2 linked regions of the Longispora fulva genome follow. Each later gene encodes a partner of the first gene's protein in a complex. Links are inferred from orthologs where the notes say so. Each region holds a gene or a part of one and is shown on either strand. Other genes may lie near its edges.

Region 1 (3,308 bases):
CGGCCGTTCTCGTCATCGAGAAGGAGCTGTTCGGAGCGGAGGCCTGGAGCCGCTGGATGGTGCAGAGCGAGCTGGACGAGAACCACCACTACCGGGCGGCGATCCGCGACGGCGAGCTGATCGGGTACGCAGGGCTGGCCGTCGTCGACGAGACCGAGGCCTGGGTGCAGAACATCGCGGTCCGGGCGGCGAGTCAGGGCCAGGGGGTCGGCCGGCTGCTCCTGGAGGACCTGCTCGCCGCTGCCGGCGACCGGACGGTGGGCCTGGAGGTCGCCTCGGACAACCCGGCCCAGCACCTCTACGCGAAGTACGGCTTCGAGACCGTCGGGGTCCGCAAACGCTACTACCAGCCGAGCGGCAAAGACGCTCTGGTCATGCTGAGGGGGCGGCCCTAGTGTCAACAGACGTGATGGTGCGCATGTGGGAGGTCAGGGCCCAGCCGGACGGGTTCGAGGAGCTGCTGGCCTGGATCTGTGAGTACGCCGTCCCCAACGTCGAGCACCACCCGTCCCATCTGGACAGTGAGGTGTTCAGCTCCACCGACGACCGGATCGTGTGGCTGTCGCGGTGGCGCGGACTGCCGGCCCCGCTGCCGAGCCCGCCGGCCCGACTCGTGGCCCGGCCGCCGCACTCGTGGGACTTCACCCCCGTGGAGTTCTAGGCGCACCGGGCGGCACGGCGTCCGGCCGGCGCAGGTAGAGCGGGGTCAGCTTCTCGTCCGGCGCCCCCGACCGGATCCGCTCGGCGGCCAGCTCGCCGAACGCGCGCACCGACGGGTACAGCGGCTCGTCGAGCACCGGCACGCCCAGCGGGTACAGGTGCGCGCCAGCGCCCACCGCGGCCTCGTAGTCGCCGGAGATGTCGGCCGGCTTGGCGACGGAGGGGCCAGAGACGGGGACGCCGTCGGCGTACACCCCGAAGTAGAGCTCCTTGCGGCGCGCGTCGGTCGCCACCAGCAGGCGGCCGGCGGTGCCGTGGCCCAACGCGTCGAGGGTGCCGACGGCGTAGGTCGGGATGCCCAGCGCGTGGCCCAGGGCCGTCGCCGTGACCAGCCCGACCCGCAGACCGGTGAACGGCCCCGGACCCACCCCGGCGACGATCGCCTTCAGGTCCTTCGTCACGAACCCGGCCTCGGACAGGGCCAGCCGGATCGACGGGGCGAGCAGCTCGCCGTGCGCCTTGCCGTTGACCGTGACCTTCTCGGCCAGCACGGTCACCGACTCCCCGACCTCGAGCACGCCCGCCGTCACCGCCGGGGTCGCCGTGTCAATCACCAAGGTCAGCACTGGTCAGCCTCTCCGTCCAGGAGTCGCCGTGCGGCTCCAGCGTCATGATCCGGGTGTCGTCGTCCAGCCGGTCGATCCGGATCTCCAGGTACTCCTCGACCATCCGCTCCACCAGCCCGTGCCCCCACTCGACCACGGTGACCGCCTCCTCCTGGGTGGCATCGAGGTCCAGGTCGTCCACCTCGCCGATCGAGCCGAGCCGGTAGGCGTCCACGTGCACCATCGGCAGCGGCCCCGGGTGCACCCGGGCGATCACGAACGTCGGGCTGGTCACCGCGCCGGACACCCCGAGCCCGGTACCGACGCCCTGGGCGAGCGCCGTCTTGCCCGCGCCGAGCGGCCCGGTGAGCACGAGCAGGTCACCGGGCTGGAGGTAGAGGGCTAACCGGACGCCGAACGCCCGGGTGTCGTCCACGGTCGGAAGTTTCACCAGAACGTGCTCGCTCACAGCGCGTCTCCCAGCAGTCGGGCGGCCAGGGCCAGGTCGTCTCGGAGCGCGGCGAGGGGCTTGCCGTTCGGGCCGAACCGGATGGCGGCCGACGGGTGGTAGGTCGCGACCACGGAACGCCCGTCGACCTCGTGCACCACTCCACGCACCCCAGCCAGGGTAGTCCTGGGTCCCAGGAACCATGTCGCCGCGGTCAGCCCCAGCGCCACGATCAGACGGGGGTTGAGCAGGTCCAGCTGGGCCGCCAACCAGGGCCGACAGTTGTCCACCTCCGCGGCCCGGGGCGTGCGGTTGCCCGGCGGCCGGCACTTGATCGCGCTGAGGACCGCCGTCTCGTGCCTGGCCAGGCCGGCGTCGGCGAGCAACTGGTCGAGGAGCTGGCCGGACAGGCCGACGAACGGCCGGCCGGCGGCGTCCTCCTGGGCCCCGGGGGCCTCGCCGACGACGGCGAGCCGGCGGGTGAACATGCCCGGCTCGCCCGGCACGACGGTGTTGCGGGAGGCGACGAGATCCTTGCAGAGGACGCAGGCCCTGATCCGGGCCGTCAGGTCGTCCCAGTCACCGGTCACGCCGCGACACCCGGCTCAGCAGCTCGGTCAGGGCCTCGGTGACCGGCACCGGGTGCTCCAGGAGCGCCAGGTGCCCGCCGTCGGCGATCGCCACGAACTCGGCGTGCGGCAGCAGCCTCACGATCTCCTCCCCATGGGTACGCGGCGTGAACAGGTCCTTGTCCCCCGCCACGACCAGCACCTCCTTGTCGGCGAAGGCGACCAGCGCCTCGGCCCGGGAGTGGCTCATCAGCGTCTTGAGGTACCCGGCGATGATCTCCACCGAGGTGCGGGAGATCATCCGCTCCACGTAGGAGACCAGGGCCGGGCTGGGCTTGGCGCTCCCGAAGCCGTACTTGCGGGTCAGCAGCCAGAACAGGTCCGTCGACGCCCGGCGGGCCTTGTCGATCGCACCCGGGGTCAGCCGGCCGGCCGTCGAGATCACCGGCAGGATCGGCTTGCGGAGCACCCCGAGCAATGCCGGCAGCCCGAACGTCACCTCGTCCAACTTGCCGGACGACGTGTTGACCAGGGCCACGCCGACGATCCGCTTCCGGATCAGCTCCGGCCACTGCTCCGCCAGCGCCATGATGGCCATCGCGCCCATCGAGTGCCCGACCAGCACGACCGGGCCGGTCGGCACGGTCTCCTCGATCACCCGGCGCAGGGTCGCCGCCAGCGCGGCCAGGTCGTAGTCGCCAGCGGCGAGCCGCCCGGAACGGCCGTGCCCCGGCTGGTCGAAGAACACCATCCGGTACCGCCGCCACAGCGCCCTGCGCTGGAAGTGGAACGTGCCCATGTCCAGGCAGAAGCCGTGCACGAACAGGAGGGTCGGCTCGCCCTTGCGGGGCTTGTCCGCCTTGCAGATCTCCACGTAGATGTCGACGTCGTCCTCGGTGACGATCGTGCGCTGCTCGTCGAACGGCAGCCGGTCGAACGGCTCGCCGGCGCACGGGTCCTCCGCCACCCGGCGCGTGCGGCGGACCAGGACGCGCTCGGCGGCCACCCCCGCGGCGACACCGGCGG
Region 2 (3,105 bases), 5.0 Mb from region 1 along the record:
CGTAGATGTCGCCTTCGACGTCGAGTTCGCCGGCCACGTACGCGCGGCCCAGGCCGAGCTGGTTGGGTTCGTGGACGAGTCTTCTGATGGCCTGCCGGGACCGGATGTCGACGACGGGGGCGTCCGGAGGCCCGGCCGTCGAACCATCCCACCCGCGGACCCGCAACGGCGGGCCCTCTCCCAGCAGTAGCGTGAACATGCGCAGCAGCCGGTCGGCAACAGTCACAGTCCGCCCCTCTCCGTGAGTCATACCCAGACTAGCGGGGATGAAGCGATGCGTCAGGATGATCCAATGCTGTTGACGACCGTGCACGACCGCGCAGACCTCGCCGCCACTTTCGCCGCAGATCCGGCGTTGCACGCCTACGAGCTCGGCGACCTCGACGACCACTTCTGGCCCTACACCACCTGGTACCGGCTGCGCGGCGGCCACAGCGTGGCCCTGCTCTACACGGGGGCGGAGTTCGGCCCGATCCTGCTGGCGCTGAGCCGACCCGACCGGGCGGCGGAACTACGCGCCCTCGTCACCGAGCTGCTGCCCGTGCTGCCCCGCAGCTTCTACGCGCACGTCACCGGCGGCGCCCAGGACGTGCTGGACAACGACTACAAGGTCGTCGACCACGGCGTACACCGGAAGATGGCTCTGGAGAACTTCGCCCCCGTCACCGGGGAGCCCACCGTCACGCTCACCCGCGCGGACCTCGCCGACCTGCGGGAACTGTACGCGGCGGCGTACCCGGACAACTCGTTCGACGCCCGGATGCTCGACGCCGGCGACTACACCGGGATCCGCCGCGACGGCCGGCTCGTCGCCGTCGCCGGCCTGCACGTGCGCTCGACCACCCGCAGGATCGCCGCGATCGGCAACGTCACCACCCTGCCCGAGGTGCGGGGCCAGGGCCTGGCGGCCGTCGCCGTGTCCGCGCTGTGCACCCGGCTGCGGGAGACCGTCGAGCACATCGGACTCAACGTGAAGGCCGACAACACCGCGGCCGTCGGCCTCTACGAACGTCTCGGATTCGTCACCGTCTCCGATTACCAGGAGGTCAGCGCCACGGCCCGGTGACCAGGGCCCCGGTCAGCACCGCCGACGGCTGCGCCCCCAACGACAGGTCGGCCGCCGGCGCGCCGGCCCGCACCACCAGGTCCCCGACGGCGGCGATCATGGCCCCGTTGTCCGTGCACAGCCGGATCGACGGGACCCGCAACGTGACCCCGGCGGCCCGGCAACGCTCCTCGGCCAGGGCCCGAACCCGGCTGTTGGCCGCCACCCCGCCGACCATCAGCAGCGTGTCCGCGCCGTGCTCCGCGCACGCCCGCAACGCCTTGCGGGTCAACGTGTCGGCCACGGCCTCCTGGAAACTGGCCGCCACGTCCGCCACCGGCAGCGGGCCCTCGTGCCGCTCCACCCAGCGGGCCACGGCCGTCTTGAGCCCGGAGAAGGAGAACCCGTACGGCGGATCCTTCGGACCGGTCATCGGCCGCGGGAAGTCGATCGCCGCCGGATCGCCGTCGCGGGCGATGCGGTCGATGACCGGCCCACCCGGGTACGGCAGGCCCAAAAGGCGCGCCACCTTGTCGAACGCCTCCCCGGCCGCGTCGTCGACCGTGTCACCGAGGTGCACGATCGGATCACGCGCCAGGTCGCCCAGCAGCAGGATCGACGTGTGCCCACCCGACACGATCAACGCCACGCACCTCGCCGGTAGCGGCCCGTGTTCGAGCACGTCCACGGCGGCGTGCCCGGCGAGGTGGTGCACCCCGTACAGCGGCACCCCCAGCGCCAGCGCGTACGCCTTGCCCGCCGCCAGCCCGACCTGCACGGCCGTCGCCAGCCCCGGCCCGGCCGTCACCGCCACCGCGTCGATGTCGGCGAAACGCACCCCGGCCGCGTCCACCGCGCGCTGCACGATGGGGCGCACCGCCTCCAGGTGCGCGCGCGCCGCGATCTCCGGCACCACCCCGCCGAACCGGGCGTGCTCGTCGACGCTGGACGCCAGGGCGTCACCGAGGAGCACCCCGTCACGGACCAGGCCGGCGCCCGTCTCGTCGCAGGACGTCTCGATGCCCAGGATCAGCGGCACCCTAGTTGCCCAGACCGGCGGCGGCGAGGATTTCCTTGCGCTGCGCCGCCGGCAGGCGGTCCACGTACAAGGTGCCGTCGAGGTGGTCCACCTCGTGCTGCAGACAGCGGGCCAGCAGGCCCGTGCCGACGATCGTGATCGGCTTGCCGTCCATGTCGAAACCTGTGACCGTGGCCACGCCGGGGCGGCCCAGCTCCGCGTACTGGCCCGGCACCGACAGGCAACCCTCGCCCTCGGTGACCAGCTCGCGCGGCGGCGGCGGGAGCTCCAGCACCGGGTTGACGATGTGCGCGACGACGTGTTCCTCGGACGCGTCGGGGCAGTCGACGACAAACACCCTCGCGTCCACCCCGATCTGGTTGGCCGCAAGGCCCACCCCGTTCGCCTCGTACATGCTGGCGAACATGTCCTCGATCAGGGCCTTGAGCTCGGAGTTGAACTCGGTCACGGGCTGGCAGGGCTTGTGTAGGACGGCCTCGCCGTAATAGGTGATGCGCCGCGCCGTGCCCTCGGAGTTTGTCATGGTTGACAAATATATACGGGCCGTTTCGGGGCCTCACGCGCCGTTGTCGGCCCCGTGGCCGTGGCATGATCTTGGCATGCCTTTTGTGTTCGCGCACATCAGTGACACCCACCTCGACGGGTCGCCCCGGGCCGCGGAGCGCACCGCCGCCGTCATTGACTACCTGCGCGGCCAGCCTCTCGACGCGATCCTCGTCACCGGCGACATCGCCGACCACGGGGCGCCGGGGGAGTACACCGAGGCCGCCGCGCTGCTCACCGCCGACGTTCCCGTGCTGGTCCTGCCCGGCAACCACGACGAACGCGCCGCGTTCGGCAAGGGCCTCCTGGAGCGCGACGGCGCCGGGCCGGTCAACCAGGTCCACGTCGTCGGCGGCGTCACGTTCGCGCTGTGCGACTCGACCATCCCCGGCCGCGACGACGGCGCCCTGACCGAGGACACCCTCGCCTGGCTCGACTCCACCCTCGCCGCCGCCACCGGGCGCGCGTTCGTGGCCCT

The links.
Region 2: the proteins of tsaE (region 1) and tsaD are in contact, whole or in part, in a crystal structure (PDB 6N9A), measured with the Thermotoga maritima proteins. The link is inferred for Longispora fulva from one-to-one orthologs. Residues at the interface, in WP_004082108.1 of Thermotoga maritima: Leu37, Gly38, Lys46, Lys57, Val59, Lys60, Ser61, Thr63, Phe64, Thr65, Leu66, Met67, Val69, Pro71, Tyr82, Arg83, Leu84, Asp86, Asp88, Phe89, Asp93, Ile128, Asp130, Glu131, Arg134; in WP_004082750.1 of Thermotoga maritima: Cys10, Asp11, Arg49, His50, Leu82, Gly84, Gly135, Gly136, Glu154, Thr155, Leu156, Asp157, Asp158, Ser159, Glu162, Asp165, Lys166, Arg169, Leu170, Tyr175, Lys213, Thr214, Leu217, Tyr218, Gln221, Arg222, Asn324.

Annotation. Positions count from the first base shown.
Region 1 is NZ_JADOUF010000001.1:6,806,808-6,810,115, reverse strand. The notes cover bases 1-3,000. They hold tsaE (tRNA (adenosine(37)-N6)-threonylcarbamoyltransferase complex ATPase subunit type 1 TsaE), read right to left. Parts: upstream 1,735-3,000; coding sequence 1,267-1,734; downstream 1-1,266. Other genes in these bases: IW245_RS31270 (alpha/beta fold hydrolase), read right to left, coding at 2,293-3,000; IW245_RS31275 (uracil-DNA glycosylase), read right to left, coding at 1,731-2,303; tsaB (tRNA (adenosine(37)-N6)-threonylcarbamoyltransferase complex dimerization subunit type 1 TsaB), read right to left, coding at 642-1,286; IW245_RS31290 (hypothetical protein), read left to right, coding at 407-661; rimI (ribosomal protein S18-alanine N-acetyltransferase), read left to right, coding at 1-395. Also shown: more of IW245_RS31270, read right to left, coding at 3,001-3,308. UniProt on the Escherichia coli protein: Required for the formation of a threonylcarbamoyl group on adenosine at position 37 (t(6)A37) in tRNAs that read codons beginning with adenine.
Region 2 is NZ_JADOUF010000001.1:1,829,833-1,832,937, reverse strand. Bases 66-2,862 are described here. They hold tsaD (tRNA (adenosine(37)-N6)-threonylcarbamoyltransferase complex transferase subunit TsaD), read right to left. Parts: upstream 2,085-2,862; coding sequence 1,047-2,084; downstream 66-1,046. Other genes in these bases: IW245_RS08025 (metallophosphoesterase), read left to right, coding at 2,684-2,862; def (peptide deformylase), read right to left, coding at 2,086-2,607; IW245_RS08040 (GNAT family N-acetyltransferase), read left to right, coding at 293-1,066; IW245_RS08045 (class I SAM-dependent methyltransferase), read right to left, coding at 66-226. Outside these bases: more of IW245_RS08045, read right to left, coding at 1-65; more of IW245_RS08025, read left to right, coding at 2,863-3,105.